Regions from separate parts of the Terrabacter sp. FW104-15G4B genome, predicted to be linked through region 2. Evidence: predicted binding sites of a transcription regulator. Region 2 holds the regulator's gene; the other holds the start of a gene.
The links. The regulator HrcA, encoded in region 2, represses chaperone genes, less so after heat shock. The targets are predictions, from matches to a motif close to TTNGCACTCGNNNNNNNCGAGTGCNAA.
Positions count from the first base shown of each region.

Region 1: groL (chaperonin GroEL) is a predicted target of HrcA. The motif match lies at 6,304-6,330, and genes of this name have one in related genera.

Region 1 covers NZ_JBYTCI010000002.1:96,893-105,303, reverse strand. The annotation lists gene AC3WRT_RS02325 (pyridoxal phosphate-dependent decarboxylase family protein) at 1-163, shown strand, start outside; gene napA (nucleoid-associated protein NapA) at 281-580, shown strand; gene AC3WRT_RS02315 (GNAT family N-acetyltransferase) at 672-1,136, shown strand; gene AC3WRT_RS02310 (P1 family peptidase) at 1,133-2,215, shown strand; gene AC3WRT_RS02305 (M48 family metallopeptidase) at 2,225-3,433, opposite strand; gene AC3WRT_RS02300 (MBL fold metallo-hydrolase) at 4,066-4,962, opposite strand; gene AC3WRT_RS02295 (hypothetical protein) at 5,331-5,726, opposite strand; gene AC3WRT_RS02290 (HIT family protein) at 5,779-6,198, shown strand; gene groL (chaperonin GroEL) at 6,451-8,082, shown strand; gene AC3WRT_RS02280 (DUF2243 domain-containing protein) at 8,205-8,411, shown strand, end outside.
Region 2 covers NZ_JBYTCI010000016.1:40,209-48,619, forward strand. The annotation lists gene AC3WRT_RS13480 (MFS transporter) at 1-542, shown strand, start outside; gene hemW (radical SAM family heme chaperone HemW) at 611-1,846, shown strand; gene AC3WRT_RS13490 (aldehyde dehydrogenase family protein) at 1,869-3,377, shown strand; gene AC3WRT_RS13495 (CHAP domain-containing protein) at 3,522-5,222, shown strand; gene AC3WRT_RS13500 (DUF3097 domain-containing protein) at 5,265-6,149, opposite strand; gene hrcA (heat-inducible transcriptional repressor HrcA) at 6,312-7,364, shown strand; gene dnaJ (molecular chaperone DnaJ) at 7,443-8,411, shown strand, end outside.

The sequences.
Region 1 (8,411 bases), on a different contig from region 2:
GTCGTCCGACGACTACCAGGCGTGGACGGACCGGCTGCTGGCCGAGGAGTTCGCGTTCGTCGTGCCGACGACCTTCCGCGGGGAGACGCTGACGCGGTTCGCGATCGTCAACCCCCACACGACGAAGCAGGACGTCAACGCCATCCTCGACACGATGGCCTGAGACCGCTCGCGCCGCGCCGACCCGGGCTGAATGACACCCCTGTCATTTGGGTCTAGGGTATGGGCGGAGCCAACGCAGCACCGCACGACCGCGACACCACCGCAGTGAGACGGGGACATGAGCACAGATCACGCCGCGGCGCAGCCGCACCGCCACGAGTCCGAGGACGGCCTCAGTGCGCGCGACCTCGAGATCCTGGCGTTCGAGCGCCAGTGGTGGAAGTACGCCGGGTCGAAGGAGCAGGCCATCAAGGAGCTCTTCGACATGAGCTCGACCCGCTACTACCAGGTGCTCAACGCGCTCCTCGACAGCCCGGCGGCCCTCGAGGCCGACCCGATGCTGATCAAGCGCCTGCGCCGGATGCGCACGAGCCGCCAGCGGGCGCGCACGACCCGCCGCCTCGGCATCAACGTCTGACCCTCCGCCTGCTGGCATCGCCTGGTGCCGGCGACCCGGCGCAGTTCCCCGGTTACGGCGCGGCCTCGGGCCCGCGTGGTTCACTTCCCTCATGGCCGAGGTGACCATCCGTCGCGCATCGGCTGACGACGCCCTCGTCGTCGCCGCCCTGCACCTGCAGTTCGCCCGCGAGCTGGGTATGCCGTCCGAGGCCGGCTACCTCGACCGTTTCGTCGACGCGTGGCTGGCCGAGCGGCCCGACCGCCCGACGTGGATCGCCGAGAGCCGCGGCGAACACGCGGGCATCCTCGAGACCCGCCGCATCCGGGCGCTGCCGTGGCCGGGTCGCAGGGACGTCTCGTGGCTGCAGGTCGGCGGGCTCTTCGTGACTCCCGGGTGCCGCGACCGCGGGGTCGGCCGGGCGCTGACCGAGGCGATGATCGAGTGGTCGCGCACGACCGACGTCAAGTGGATCAGACTCAACGCGCCGGACGACCGCGCGCAGGAGTTCTACGAGCGGCTCGGCTTCAGCTCGCCGGGGCGGCTCATGGAGTTCGACCTGAGAGACCCGCGGTGACCGAGCCGGCTGTCGCGCCGGTTCCGAGCCCGGCTCCCGGGCCCACGAACTCGCTCGTCGACGTCGCGGGCCTGCGCGTCGGCCACTGCACCCGCGACGAGCCCGGCTGGCTCACCGGCGTCACCGTGGTCCTCGCTCCTGACGGCGGTGCGGTCGCCGGCGTCGACGTGCGTGGCGGCGGCCCCGGCACCCGCGAGACCGACCTGCTCGACCCGCGCAACCTCGTGGATCGGGTCGACGCGATCGTCCTCGGCGGCGGGTCGGCGTTCGGGCTGGCCGCGGTCGACGGCGTCATGCAGGGGCTCGCGGACGACGGGATCGGCTGGCCGGTGGGCGACCCGGGTCACGTCGTGCCGATCGTGCCGGCTGCGATCCTCTTCGACCTGGGACGCGGCGGCGCCTGGGGCAACCGTCCGGGCGCGGAGGACGGGAGGGCGGCATACGCAAGCGCCTCGTCCTCCGCCGTGGCGCAGGGCTGCCTGGGAGCGGGGACGGGAGCGACGGTGGGGGGCCTCAAGGGCGGGATCGGCTCGGCGAGCGTCGTGCTGGCGTCCGGCACCACCGTCGCCGCGCTCGTGGCCGTCAACGCCGCCGGCTCGGCGGTCGACCCGGCCACCGGGATTCCGTATGCCGTGCGTCTCGGTCTCGGCGACGAGCTGGCCCGCGTCGGTCGGCCGAGTGCCGCCGAGCTCGAGGAGGCGCGCAGCCGGGCTGAGGCGCTGCCCATGAACGCCGGGGTGCCGGGCGTGGCCACGACGATCGGGGTCATCGCGACCGACGCCACGCTGACGAAGGCGCAGTGCCAGAAGGCGGCCGGCATCGGACACGACGGGCTGGCCCGGGCGCTGAAGCCGGTGCACACGCTCTTCGACGGCGACACCCTCTTCGGGCTCGCGACCGGCGAGCGCCCCGCCCCCGACCCGGTCGAGCAGGCGATCCTCATGGAGGCGGGCGCCGACTGCGTCGCACGGGCCATCGCCCACGCGCTGCTCGCCGCGACGTCGGTCGACCGCTCGGACGAGGGCGGCATCACCCTGCGGTCGTGGTCCGCCGCGTTCCCGTCCGCGCTGCCGGACTGAGCCCGCGCGTCACATCCAGCTCTCGAGCAGGTCGTCACGGAAGGCGCGCCCGAGGGACGGCCTCAGAGCGACGAGCTCGACGTCGGCTGCGCCCACGAGGGTTCGCCGGGCAGCCACCGCACCGGCATCCGGACTCGCGGGGTGGGCCTCGACGAGGCTGAGGCGCAGGTCGTCGCGCGGATGCGTCGCGTCCCAGCGCAGGTCCTGCTCCCGGGCTCGGATGCGTGCCTGGGCGAGCTGGGCTGCGGTGAGCGGTGCCCGATCGCGGACCTGTGCGAGCGCCTCGAAGGGGTCCTCGCGTCGACGCGCCGCAGCCCCGGCGACGGTGTGCAGGCCGGGGATGCCCATCGTCGTCAGCAGCAGCCGGACCACCGCGGACGTGCCGGCGACCTCGGCGGCTCGCAGGTCGGCGGCGTACTCGCGCACCTGGCTCTCGCGGGAGGCCGCGCGCTCGAACGCCAGGAGCAGCAGGACCGCGGGCAGCGACACGACGGTCAGAACCGCGCGGCCCACGCCGTTCATCGTCGCGGTGGAGTGGGCGACCTCGACGCGGTAGTCCTCGAAGTCGGAGACGGCGTCACGAGGCAGCGGGGTCAGCAGCGTCGAGAGCCGCTCGAGCAGCCCGTGCGCGTGGCTGACAAGTGCGGCGTGCCCGCTGTCGCGGCCCTGGAGGTGGCCGAGCTCGTGGCAGAACAGGGCGATGCGCTCGTCGTCGGTGAGGCACGTCCACAGGGGCAGCCCGACGACGATCGTCGGGCCCAGGGTCCATCCGGTGCTGACCACGCCGGCGTTGAACTCGGTGTCGACGCGGACCGTGGTGGGCGGTCGCACGCCGACCTGGCCGGCGAGCTCGTGGAGGAGCCGGTGCGTGGCCGGGAACTGGGTCGGCTCGAGCTCTGTCGCGTCCTCCACCCGGACGGGCCGCGGCGCGACGGCTGCAACGAGCAGCCAGCCGGCCGCCACGCCGACCCAGCCCCACATCCCCTTGGGCAGGAGGGTTGCCCACAGGAGCAGGCCGACGGCTGCCGCTGCGATCCCGAGGATGACGACGGAAAAGGCCGTGAGGATCCGCGAGCCGTGTGCTTGTGCGGTGGAGAGCCCTCCCGCGACGAGGTGGTCGTGGGTGCGGCGGGCGGCGGCGTCGGTGGCGGCCCGACGGCGGCGGGCGAACCACGACAGCCCGTTCGGAGCAGCAGTGGACGTGGACAGGTCGGGCACGGTGTTGGTCCTTCGGCGACGAGCGAGATGCCCGGATGCTACGGCCACGCCCACCAGATATGGGGAGCTCGGCCGCATAGGTTTGGTTTTCCATCAGCGACGGTCTGCTAGCGCGGCGGATCGGCGGCGTCTGGTGCCGGTGATCGTCCTGATCCGGCGAGCGGATCTTTCGAGGCAGGCGCAGAGCCACCTGTCGCCGCCGCGGCTGCGACTCGAGGACGCGCTCGTCGACGTGGCAGACGGCGGGTCCGGGACGCGGATGTGGACGGGCGGCTCGTCCATACGTCGGCTGACGCCCGCTGGACCGACGTCGAGCGAGGCATCGACTCCGCCATCGCGGGTGACGTCACGGTGAGACTCGGCTGGTTGCACGTCGCCGACCCGTGCCGGACGGCGGCTGCACTTGGCCGGCTGCTCAGCAGTCGAGGTTGGACCCGGGAGGCGATGTCCTGCTCTCCTGCCTGCCCGGTGCGCGAGACGGCAGGCGAGTCCACACGACGCGGTGGATCACTGGCACCTGGCGACGGCGATCCACCGCACGGGTTGGGGCGCGCATCCTGACCGGCGCAACGTCGTTGGGAACCGTGGCTCCGTGGTCAGCAGATCCACTCTCGATCGTTGCCCCGAGTCGGTCAGTGGGTGGGTGGGGCGAGGTGTGACCAGCCGCGGCGGATGGCGTTCTGCAGGTGCTCGAGCGGGTAGGGCAGACGCGGGTCCGGATCGTGGAGGGCTTCCTCCAGCGTGCCGCCGCCGAGCCGGCGCTCGCGGATCACGGCGGCCACCGCAGCGACGGCGTCCCGCTGGTGGACCACGAAAGCCCCATCGACGGGCCGGCCGTGACCGGGGACGACGACGGTCCGGTCATCGGCGGACAGCAGGTGCGAGGTCAGGGTGTCGGGCCACTCGAGCGGCCAGCAGTCGTCGCCGAACGACGGGTGCCCGCTCTCCTCGACGAGGTCCCCGAGGAACATCGCGTCGGTGTCGGGCACGAGCACGGCGACGTCTCCGTCGGTGTGGCCGCGGCCGGCATACGCCATTGTGACGGCGCGGTCGCCCAAGTCTATGCAACCACTACTGCCGAAGGTCCGGTCGGGCCCGCGCGTGACGGTCGCCATGACCTCGGCGGCGTCCCGCTCGGTGTAGCCGTACTCCGGTGCGGCTCCCGGGTCGGCGCGGAAGAGGCCCTTGATCGCCTCGGCGCTCGCGGTGAAGGTGCGCCCGACGTTGTCGTGCGCGTGCACCGTCGCCGACTCGAAGGCGAGGTTGCCGAAGGTGTGGTCGAAGTGGACGTGGGTGTTGACGACGTGCCGCACGGTGATGCCCCGTCCGAGCCGGCGCACGTCGTCGAGCACCTGCGCGCCCTGGACATCGCTCGCCCGGGTGTCGACGACCACGGCGCCGTCGCGCCCGAGGACCAGGCCGACGTTGACGTCCCACTGCCGGTAGCGGGCCACGAAGACCCGGTCTGCGACCTCGACGAAGCCGCTCGTGCCACCGGCCGCACCACCCGACGCGGTCGCCGGTGTCACTGCGTCCGTCCTGCTGTGATGTGCGCCTCGCCGAGCATGCGACCCACCGTAGCGACGTCCGCTCGAATAGGCGCTGGCCCGCCACTTCCCCTACGTTGTTGAGCCATGTCGATCGAGACCCGCAGCTCCCGGCGCCACGGCAGACACCGTGGCACGCCGCGCCGCCAGCCTCGGCGCATGCTCGTCGTCGCAGCTTGTCTGGCCGCGATCGCGCTGCTTGCCACCGGTGCGGTGGCCCTCTGGCCCAGTGGTGGCGGGAGGGTCGAAGCCCGTGCTGCCGGTGCCCTCGCGGTGCAGCCCGGCGGGGAGATGACGAGCACGCCGTCGGACGGCGGCTCGGACTCGGAGGACGCGACGTCGGCGACCGCTCAGACGGAGCCTTCGAGCCCGACCGCGACCGCTCCCGAGCGTCCGAGCCCCACGGGGGTTCGCCAGCCGCCCTCGGACCACGCCTCGTCCGACCCGGGCTTGTCCGACCCGGCCTCCTCGGGCGCGACCCCCTCGGGCGCGACCCCCTCGGGCGCGAGCTCATCCGCGCCGGCCTCGTCGGGCACCACCTCCGTGAGCCGGCCGAGCAGCGTGCCGACGCCCGCCCGCAGCCGGGGCACCACGTCGACGCCTCCACCGGCGTCGACTCCGACCCCGACGCCGACGCATGGCAATGCGAAGCCGAAGCCGAGCCACACGACAGAGCCGAGCCAGACGGAGGAGCCGGAGCCCACGAGCACACCCACCACCGTCAGCGACTGCTTCCTGCTGTTCATCTGCCGCTAGGCGGCGTGCGCGACCCGTCGACCGACGTGGCAACCTGTCGCCATGGAGTGCATCTTCTGCTCGATCGTGGCCGGGAGCCTTCCCTCCGACGTCGTGCTCGACGAGCCGGACTTCCTCGGCTTCCTCGACCGCAGGCCCGTCTTCAAGGGACACGTGCTGCTCGTGCCGCGACAGCACGTCGACACTCTCCTCGACCTGCCGGTGCAGCTGCACGCCGGACTCCTCGGCGCCACCCAGCGGCTCGCCGCAGCCGTGGTCGAGGGACTGGGCGCACAGGGCAGCTTCGTCGCCACCAACAACGTCGTCAGCCAGTCGGTGCCGCACCTGCACATCCACGTCGTGCCCCGCACCAAGGGCGACGGCCTGCGCGGCTTCTTCTGGCCCCGGACGAAATACGCGTCCGAGCAGGAGTCGTCCGAGTATGCCGCCCGCCTGGCCGCCGCGCTCGCGCCCGCGGCGTGAGCCGACCGGACGGCATACGCAAGCACGCGTGACCGGGAGAGCCGCGGCGCGGGCCGTCCGCTCGGAACCGTTTGCACTCTCACCCGGAGAGTGCCAATAATGGCGTTAGCACTCTCCTCGTGTGAGTGACAGAAATGGGCCGTATGCCGAGGGGCTGGGTTCGCAGCTACATGAAGCTGGGAAGACCGGTCCCGTCCGTCGCGGGCGTCATACGGGCCACCACCAACGTTTCGTGTGGGAGGAACCACCCGAATGGCCAAGACCATTGCTTTTGACGAAGAGGCACGCCGCGGTCTCGAGCGGGGCATGAACATCCTTGCCGACGCCGTCCGCGTGACCCTCGGCCCGAAGGGCCGCAACGTCGTCCTGGAGAAGAAGTGGGGCGCCCCCACGATCACCAACGACGGCGTCTCGATCGCCAAGGAGATCGAGCTCGACGACCCGTACGAGAAGATCGGCGCGGAGCTCGTCAAGGAAGTTGCCAAGAAGACCGACGACGTCGCCGGTGACGGCACGACGACGGCGACCGTGCTCGCCCAGGCCATGGTGAAGGAAGGCCTGCGCAACGTGGCCGCCGGCGCCAACCCGATGGCGCTCAAGCGCGGCATCGAGCAGGCCGTCGAGGCCGTCTCCGCCCGCCTGCTCGAGCAGGCCAAGGAGATCGAGACCAAGGAGCAGATCGCCTCGACCGCCAGCATCTCGGCGGCCGACGAGGAGATCGGTGCTCTCATCGCCGAGGCGATGGACAAGGTCGGCAAGGAAGGCGTCATCACCGTCGAGGACTCCAACACCATGGGCCTCGAGCTGGAGATGACGGAGGGTATGCGCTTCGACAAGGGCTACATCTCCGCCTACTTCGTCACCGACACCGAGCGCATGGAGGCCGTCCTCGACGACGCCTACGTGCTCGTGGCCAACAGCAAGATCGGCAGCATCAAGGACCTCATCCCGCTCCTGGAGAAGGTCATGCAGTCGGGCAAGCCGCTGCTGATCATCGCCGAGGACATCGAGGGTGAGGCCCTCGCGACCCTGGTCGTCAACAAGATCAAGGGCACGTTCAAGTCGGTCGCCGTCAAGGCCCCCGGCTTCGGCGACCGCCGCAAGGCCATGCTCACCGACATCGCCATCCTCACCGGCGGCCAGGTCATCTCCGAGGAGGTCGGTCTCAAGCTCGAGAACGCCACCCTCGACCTGCTCGGCAAGGCTCGCAAGGTCGTCGTCACCAAGGACGAGACGACCATCGTCGAGGACGCCGAGGACCGCAGCCAGATCGAGGGCCGCATCGCCCAGATCAAGGCCGAGATCGAGAAGTCGGACTCCGACTACGACCGCGAGAAGCTCCAGGAGCGCCTCGCCAAGCTCGCCGGCGGCGTCGCCGTCATCAAGGCGGGCGCGGCCACCGAGGTCGAGCTCAAGGAGCGCAAGCACCGCATCGAGGACGCCGTCCGCAACGCGAAGGCTGCCGTCGAGGAGGGCATCGTCGCCGGCGGTGGCGTGGCCCTCATCCAGGCCGCCAAGGCGCTCGACGAGCTCACGCTCGAGGGTGACGAGGCGACCGGTGCCAACATCGTGCGCGTCGCGACGGAGGCCCCGCTCAAGCAGATCGCGATCAACGCCGGTCTCGAGGGTGGAGTCGTCGCGGAGAAGGTGCGCGGCCTGGAAGCCGGTCACGGCCTCAACGCCGCCACCGGTGAGTACGGCGACCTGCTGGCCGCCGGCATCATCGACCCGGTCAAGGTGACGCGCTCGGCGCTGCAGAACGCAGCCTCGATCGCGGCGCTCTTCCTCACGACCGAGGCCGTCATCGCCGACAAGCCCGAGAAGAACGCGCCGGCCATGCCCGGTGGCGACGACATGGGTGGCATGGGCGGCATGGGCTTCTGAGCCCACCCGCTCGAGCAACACCGCAGCACGTCCGAAGGGCGGCTCCTCCTCTGGGGGAGCCGCCCTTCGCCGTCGTCGGGAGGTGCTCGCGTGCCCGGCCCGCGGCGGGGTACGCGGCTCGCATGGCTGCCCCCGCACGTGACGTTGCCCCGGCCCGCCCGGCCTCGCGGGTCACGGGACTGCTCCTCGGGATAGGGCTCGGTGGCTTCGTCGACGGCATCGTCCTGCACCAGATCCTGCAGTGGCACCACATGGTCAGCGACGTGGCGGCCTATCCCGTCACCACGGTGGCCGGCCTGGAGGCGAACACGCTGGCGGACGGCCTCTTC
Region 2 (8,411 bases):
AGCTCGGCCTCGCGCTCTACGTCTCGTCCCACACCGCGGCCCCGACCGTCATGGTCGCGGTCCTGCTCGTGCTCAACACGGCAGCGGTCGCCCTCTTCCAGGTGCGGCTCTCGCGGCGCGCGGACTCGGTCGAGGCGGGAGCGAAGGCGCTCGTGCGTGGGGCCTGGTGGATCGCAGCGGGCTTTGCGATCGTGGCGCTCGCCGACCGCGGGACGATGTGGCTGGCCGTCGGCGCGCTCGTGCTCGGCTCACTCGTGCACGTCGTCGGGGAGATGATCGGCTCGGGCGGCCAGTGGGGCCTGCAGATGGGGCTGGCGCCGCACGAGCGGCAGGGACAGTACCAGGGCTTCGCCGGGCTGGGCTTCAGCGTGCTCGCCGTCGTGGGGCCCCCGGTCGTGACCTATCTCTGCGTCGACCTGGGGGAGACGGGCTGGCTCGTCCTGGCCGGCTTCATGGTCGTCGTCGGGTCCGTGTCGGTGCCGGTGTCGCGCTGGGCGCTGCGGTCGCGCGCCCGTTACGGCGTCACGACCCATTCGGGCTGACTCCGCGCTGGAGCCGGCCAGGCGTGCGCCGTGCACGAGGCATCCCTCCGGGCTGGGACAATGGGGGTATGCCGCCCTCCGCCCTTCCCGACGGCGACCCCGCTCCCACGAGCGGTGAGCTGCCCGCAGCGGCCCTCTCGGACCTCGCGACGACCGACCTCGGCATCTACGTCCACGTCCCGTTCTGCACGGTGCGGTGCGGCTACTGCGACTTCAACACCTACACGCTGACCGAGCTCGGCGGCCCCGGCGCGAGCATCGGCATCGACACGTACGCCGACGCCGCCCGTCGCGAGCTCGACGTGGCCCGCGCGGTCCTCGGTGACGAATCGCCCACCGTGTCGACGGTGTTCGTCGGCGGTGGCACGCCGACGATGCTGAGGTCAGGTGACCTCGTGAGGGTGCTGGACGGCATACGCGACCGGTTCGGCCTGTCGCCCGACGCAGAGGTCACGACGGAGGCCAACCCCGACTCCGTGACGCCCGAGTCGCTGCGCGAGCTGGCCGACGGCGGCTTCACCCGGGTGTCCGTCGGCATGCAGTCGGCCGTGCCACACGTGCTCCACACCCTCGAGCGCACGCACGACCCCGACAACGTCGCGCGGGCCGTCGAGGCCACGAAGGCCGCTGGCATGCAGGTGAGCGTCGACCTCATCTACGGCACGCCGGGGGAGTCGCTGGGCGACTGGCGGCGCAGCCTCGAGGCGGCGATCGCGCTCGAGCCCGACCACGTCTCCGCCTACGCCCTTGTCGTCGAGGAGGGCACCAAGCTCGCCGCCCAGGTGCGCCGCGGCGTCGTGGCCGCCCCCGAGGACGACGACGAGGCCGACAAGTACGAGCTCGCCGACGAGCTGCTCGCGGCCGCCGGCTTCGGGTGGTACGAGGTCAGCAACTGGGCGCGCTCAAAGCAGAACCGCTGCAGCCACAACGTCGCGTACTGGTCCGGCACCAACTGGTGGGGGATCGGGCCCGGCGCGCACAGCCACGTCGGGGGCGTGCGGTGGTGGAACGTCAAGCATCCCAGCGCCTATGCCGCCCGCCTCGCCGCTGGGTCGTCGCCGGCGCACGCTCGCGAGACGCTCACCGACGAGCAGCGCTACGACGAGCGGGTGCTCCTCGGATCGCGCCTGGTCGACGGACTCCCGGTCGACGATCTGCGAGGATCAGGGCGCACCGCCGTGGCGGGCCTCATCGCCGACGGGCTGGTGGACGGAGCGGCGGTCCTGCAGGACGGGCGGCTGGTCCTGACGCGGCGTGGACGGCTGCTGGCCGACACGGTGGTGCACCGGCTCCTCGCCTCCTGAGGAGCCTCGACGAGGAGGCCCCATGAGCGAGACCGTGCCGACGGCGACCGTCGGCGAGCAGCCGGACAACCCGTCGACGCCGTCTCCGCGTGACGCCGGACAGGTCGTCGTCGCGGCACGCCGGGCGTTCGAGCTGGGCATCACCAAGCCTCGTGCCTGGCGCGTCTCCCAGCTGCGTGCCCTGCGCGACCTGCTCGTGGAGCACGAGTCCGAGATCGCCTCCGCCCTGCACGCCGACCTCGGCAAGAGCGCGACCGAGGCGTGGGTGACCGAGACGGGCTTCGTCGTTCGGGAGATCGACCACACGCTGCGCCACCTGCGCGCCTGGACCGCGCCGCGCCGCGTGAGCGTGCCGTTGTCGCTCCGGCCCGGGCGCGCGAAGGTGGTCCGCGAACCGCTCGGGGTCGTGCTCGTCATCGCCCCCTGGAACTACCCCGTACAGCTCCTGCTCGCGCCCCTCGTCGGGGCGCTCGCCGCCGGCAACGCCGTCGTGCTGAAACCGAGCGAGGTGGCACCGGCCACGTCGGCGCTGCTCGCAGGCCTCGTGCCGCGGCACCTCGACGCCTCTGCGGTCCACGTCGTCGAGGGCGGCGTGGCGGAGACGACGGCGCTGCTGGCGGAGCGGTTCGACCACATCTTCTACACCGGCAACGGCACGGTGGGCCGCATCGTGCTCGAAGCCGCCGCACGACACCTCACCCCCGTGACGCTGGAGCTCGGTGGCAAGTCGCCGGCCTATGTCGCCGACGACGCCGACCTGGAGGTGACCGCCCGCCGCCTCGTGTGGGGCAAGTTCACCAACGCAGGCCAGACCTGCGTCGCCCCCGACTACGTGATCGGATCCCGGGCGACCCTGGATGCGCTCGAACCCCTTCTCGTGACGGCGATCCGTGATGCCTTCGGCGAGGACCCTGCCGCCTCGCCCCACTACGGGAGGGTGGTCGACGACCGTCACTTCCAGCGCGTCACCGGCCTGATCGACCAGGAGCGTGTGCTGGCCGGCGGTCGGTGCGACCCCTCGACCCGCTACGTCGAACCGACCGTCGTCGAGGTGCTCGACCCCGACGACCCGAGCGAGCTGGTGATGGGCGAGGAGATCTTCGGCCCGGTGCTGCCGCTCGTCGTCGCCGAGGGGATCGATGCTGCCGTCGACCTCGTCAACCGGCGCGACAAGCCGCTCGCCCTCTACGTGTTCACGACGTCGGACGTGGTCCGCGAGCGCTTCGTGCGCGACACCTCCTCCGGGGCGATCGGGGTGAACGTCGCGCTCGCCCACCTCGCAGTCCCCGGACTGCCCTTCGGTGGCGTCGGCGCCAGCGGCACCGGCGCCTACCACGGCGAGCGGTCGGTCGAGCTGTTCTCGCACACGAAGTCAGTGCTCTCGCTGCCCACCCGCCCGGACACGACGGTGTGGGTGCGGCCACCCTTCACCGCGCGCAAGGAGCGGGTCATCGACCGGATCGTCGCCCCCGGCCGGGTGCGCGGACGCCGACGCGGACGAGGGCGGCCGACCGCTCAGGCACCCGAATGACAGCGGTGTCATTAGCACGGAAGAGGTCGTTGGGCACGTAAGTGCCTTGCGTGTCGCCTGTGATTATTGGGAAAATTCAGCACCGGCGCACTGAATGTCCTAGATTGCCGTGTGCACCCCCCACGGCGATCACGGGAGACCCCTATGCCTTCGGCCAACCACCTCCAGGCCGGCGCCTTCCGCGGCCGCCGTATGCGAGCCGGAAGAGCTGCCGTGCTGCTGGTCACGGCGATCGCCATGCTCGCGTCGACCGTGGGGCTGGCTGGTCCGGCCCGCTCCTACGAGTGGAACGTGCTGTGCACGGGGTACACCGGTACGGGCGGCTGCAGCACCGCCCCCTACTCCAACGCCGGCTACCCGGCCCACGCCAGCACCAGCTACTGGAGCCAGTCGGTCGGACACAACTGCACGAACTACGTCGCCTACCGGCTGGTGACGAACGGGATGCCCAACAAGCGGCCTGCCGAGCTCTCGGGCAACGCCTACAACTGGGGCTCGGCGTTCGCCAGCAAGATGGACGATGCGCCGGCCGTGGGCTCCGTGGCGTGGTTCGGGCAGTCCTTCTCGAGCACGGGCCACGTCGCCTACGTCGAGAAGGTCGTCTCGGCAGACCAGATCCTCATCTCCGAGGACAACTGGGGAGGCGACTTCCGCTGGCGCTCGGTCAGCCGCTCGGGCGGCTACTGGCCGGCCGGTTTCATCCACTTCATGGACCAGGGCCCCAAGGTCGTGGCCCCGGCCGGCTACCCGACCTACCGGCCCGTGGCGCCGACGCGCATCGTGGACACGCGGTCGTCGATCGGTGCGACCGGGCGGCTGGCCGGCGGCAGCGACACCAGCGTCCTCGTGACCGGCAAGGCGGGCCTGCCCAAGACGGCGGTGGGGGCCGTCGTCGTCAACGTGACGGCGGTGAAGCCGAGCGCGGCGGGCTGGCTGCTGACGTACCCCTCCGGCACCTCGCCGGCGGCCTCGTCGACACTGAACTTCGCGGCGGGCGACGTGGTCGCCAACCAGGCCGTCGTCGGCGTGGGCAGCGACGGTCGGATCCGGCTGAAGGTCAGCCAGACGACCGACGTGCTGGTCGACGTCGTCGGCTGGTACCCCGCCTTCGGCAACCTCGACACCGAGACCCCCACGCGCCTGCTCGACACCCGCACCGGCCTCGGGACGAGCGCGGGGCGGCTGGCGGCCGGCGGCCGGGTGGACCTGCGCGTCACCGGTAACTCGGTCGTCCCGGCGTCGGGCGTGGACTCCGTGCTGCTCAACGTCACAGCGGTCCGTCCGGCCAAGAACGGGAACCTGGCCGTGTGGCCGACGGGAGCGCCCACGCCGAACTCGTCGTCCCTCAACTACAGCGCGGGCGCCTCCATCTCGGGGCTCGTCGTCGCCAAGGTCGGCAGCAACGGAAGCGTCAGCATCCGATCCTCCGCAGCCACCGACGTCGTCGCGGACGTCGTGGCCTGGTATCCCTCCGCGACCGACTACCACGGGCTCACGCCCGCCCGGCTGCTCGATACCCGCAACGGCACGGGCGTCGCCTCCAGCGGCTCGCTCGCCGGCGGGACCGCTGTGCGCCTGAAGGTGACCGGGCGCGCGGGCGTGCCGTCGACCGGCGTCAAGGCCGTCGTGCTCACCGTCGTGGCCACGGGTCCGCAGCAGGCGGGTTACCTGACGGCCTACCCGTCCGGCACGGCGCGTCCGTCCACGTCCAACCTCAACTACGTGGCGGGCCAGACGATCGCCAACACCGCCTTCGTCAAGCCCAGCAGTGACGGCTACGTCGAGATCTACGTGCAGGCGTCGACCCAGGTCGTCGCCGACGTCCAGGGGTACCTGGCGCAGTAGCCGTACGCAGGGGGAGGAGCAGCTGCCGGCCTGCCCCTCACCTCATGCGCCGGGTTCGGTCACGAAGTCGATGAGCTCCTCGACGCTGGCCAGCAGCGTCGGCTCGAGGTCGGCATAGGTGCGCACCGTTCCGAGGATGCGCTTCCAGGCGTTCGCGATGTCGGCCTGGGTCGCATGGGCCCAGCCCAGCTCGGCGCAGATGCCGTGCTTCCACGACGTGCCGCGGGGGATGACGGGCCACTGCCGCCAGCCGAGGCGATCCGGGCGCACTGACTGCCACACGTCGACGTAGGGGTGCCCGAGAATCTTGACGTGACGGGTCAGACCCGGCAGGGCCCGGGCCTGCTCGACGATGCGGGCCTCCTTGGTGCCGGGCACCAGGTGGTCGACGAGGATGCCGAGCCGTCGCCCCGGACCGGGCTGGAAGTCGGAGATGATCGCGGCGAGGTCGTCCACGCCGTCCATGAGCTCGACGACGACGCCCTCGACGCGCAGGTCGTCGCCCCACACCTTCTCCACGAGCTCGGCGTCGTGCCGCCCCTCGACGTAGATCCTCGACCCGCTCGCCACCCGGGCGCGGGCGCCCTCGACCGCCACCGAGCCGCTCGCCGTGCGGGAGGCGGCGCGCCTGGCCTCGGCGAGGGCGACGCCGGCCGCGGCAGTCGGAGCCGTCAGCGTGACCGGTGCCCCGTCGAGCAGGAAGCCGGGTCCCAGCGGGAACGCCCTGGTGCGGCCCCGGCGGTCCTCGAGGTGGACGACGTGCATGCCCCCCGCCTTCTCGACCCGGACGACCGCGCCGACCCATCCGGTCTCGACCTCCTCGACGACGAGCCCCGGCTCCGCCGGGGTCGGGACGGAGCGGCCCCGCTTGGGGGTACGCCAGTCGCCGCTGAGCACGTCGGAGCCGTAACGATCGTTGGGAGACACGACAAGGGAGGGTATGCCGTCGCGCCAGGTCGGGCGCGACCGCCACGCGGGCGCGGGCCCGGGGTGGCCGCATACGGTAGGACGAGATCGAGGATCCGCCGCCCACGACGTAGACTTGGCACTCGTCGAACGAGAGTGCCAGAACCGTGAAGGAGGGACGCGATGAGCGAGGACCGCAGGCTCATGGTGCTGCGCGCAATCGTGCAGGACTACGTCCAGACCTCCGAGCCCGTCGGGAGCAAGGCCCTCGTGGAGCGGCACCACCTCGGGGTGAGCGCGGCGACCGTGCGCAACGACATGGCCCTGCTCGAGGAGGAGGGCCTGATCCACGCGCCGCACACGTCGGCGGGCCGCGTGCCCACCGACGCGGGCTACCGGGTGTTCGTCGACCGGCTGAGCGCCGTCAAGCCCCTCGGGCCCGGTGAGCGAAGGGCGATCGTGCAGTTCCTGCAGGGCGCCGTCGACCTCGACGACGTCGTCGACCGCACGGTGCGGTTGCTCGCCAGCCTGACGCGCCAGGTCGCCGTCGTGCAGTACCCGTCGCTCACCCGCTCGACCGTGCGGCACATCGAGCTCGTCCCCATGGGTTCGACGCACCTGATGATCGTGCTCATCGTCAACACCGGACGTGTCGAGCAGCGCGTCGTCGACACCGGGAGCGTGCTCACCGACGCCCGGGGGGAGGCGCTGGTCGCCTCTCTCCGCTCGCGCATCAACGAGGTCGCGGCCGGTGTGCCGTTCACCGCGGCGGCCTCCCGGCTGCGGAGGCTCGTCGGCGAGGCCGACGAGTCCGACGAGTCCGACCGTGCCTCGCTGGAGGCAGTGGTGTCAGCTCTCGGCGACGCCCTCGTCGAGGAGCGCGAGGAGCGTGTCGTGCTCGCGGGTCAGGCCAACCTCGCTCGCGCCGGCGCCGACTTCCCCCGTTCCATCGGCCCGATCCTCGAGGCACTCGAGGAGCACGTCACCCTGCTCCGGCTGCTCGGCCAGCTCGGCGACGACCCCGATCTCGTGTCGGTGCGCATCGGCTCCGAGAACCCCGTGACCGGGCTGCAGACCACCTCCCTGGTGTCGATGGGGTACGGGTCGGGGGCAGAGCGGGTGGCCAGTCTCGGGGTGCTCGGCCCGACCCGCATGGACTACCCCACGACCATGGCCTCGGTGCGCGCGGTCGCCCGCTACGTGTCCGAGATCCTCGACGAGAACCAGAGCACCTGACCCGCACGACCTCGGCCAGTCCCACCGGTGCAGCGTCCCGCTGGAACCGAAAGCACCACGTACCAAAGGAATCTCAGCTTGAACGACTACTACGCCGTCCTCGGTGTCTCGCGCGACGCGAGCCAGGAGGAGATCAAGAAGGCCTACCGTCGGCTCGCCCGCAAGCTGCACCCCGACGTCAACCCCGGCGCGGAGGCGGAGGAGGAGTTCAAGCGGGTCTCGCAGGCCTACGACGTGCTGTCCGACCCGCAGAAGCGCCAGTCGTTCGACATGGGCGCCGACCCGTTCGCGACGGCCGGCGGTGCCGGCTTCGGCGCCGGCCAGGGCTTCTCCTTCAGCGACGTCATGGACGCCTTCTTCGGGGCGGGCGCGACTGCGGGCACGCGTGGTCCGCGGCCGCGCACGCAGCGCGGCCAGGACGCGCTGGTGCGCCTCGACATCGACCTGTCCAAGGCCGTCTTCGGCTCCGAGGAGGAGCTCACCCTCGACACAGCGGTGGGCTGCACCCGCTGCGGCGGCGACGGGGCCGAGCCCGGCACCGGGCGCCAGACCTGCCCGATCTGCAACGGCGCCGGCGAGGTGCAGCAGATCCAGCGCAGCTTCCTCGGCCAGGTGATGACCTCGCGCCCGTGCGTCAACTGCCAGGGTTTCGGCTCGACGCTCACCGACCCGTGCCACGACTGCTCGGGTGACGGCCGGGTGCGCACCCGACGCTCGATCAAGCTCAAGATCCCGGCCGGTGTCGACACCGGCACCCGGATCCAGCTGACGGGGGAGGGCGAGGTCGGGCCGGGCAATGGGCCCAGGGCCGACCTGTACGTCGAGATCCACGTCGTCAACCACGACACCTACACCCGCCGCGGCGACGACCTGCACTGCAGCGTCGAGCTGCCGATGGCGGCGGCGGCGCTCGGCACGAGCTTCAAGCTCTCGACGTTCGACGGCATGCAGGACCTCGAGATCAAGCCCGGCACGCAGAGCGGCGACGTCATGACCCTGCGCGGCCTCGGCGTGACGCACCTGCGCCACGGCGGCCGCGGCGACCTG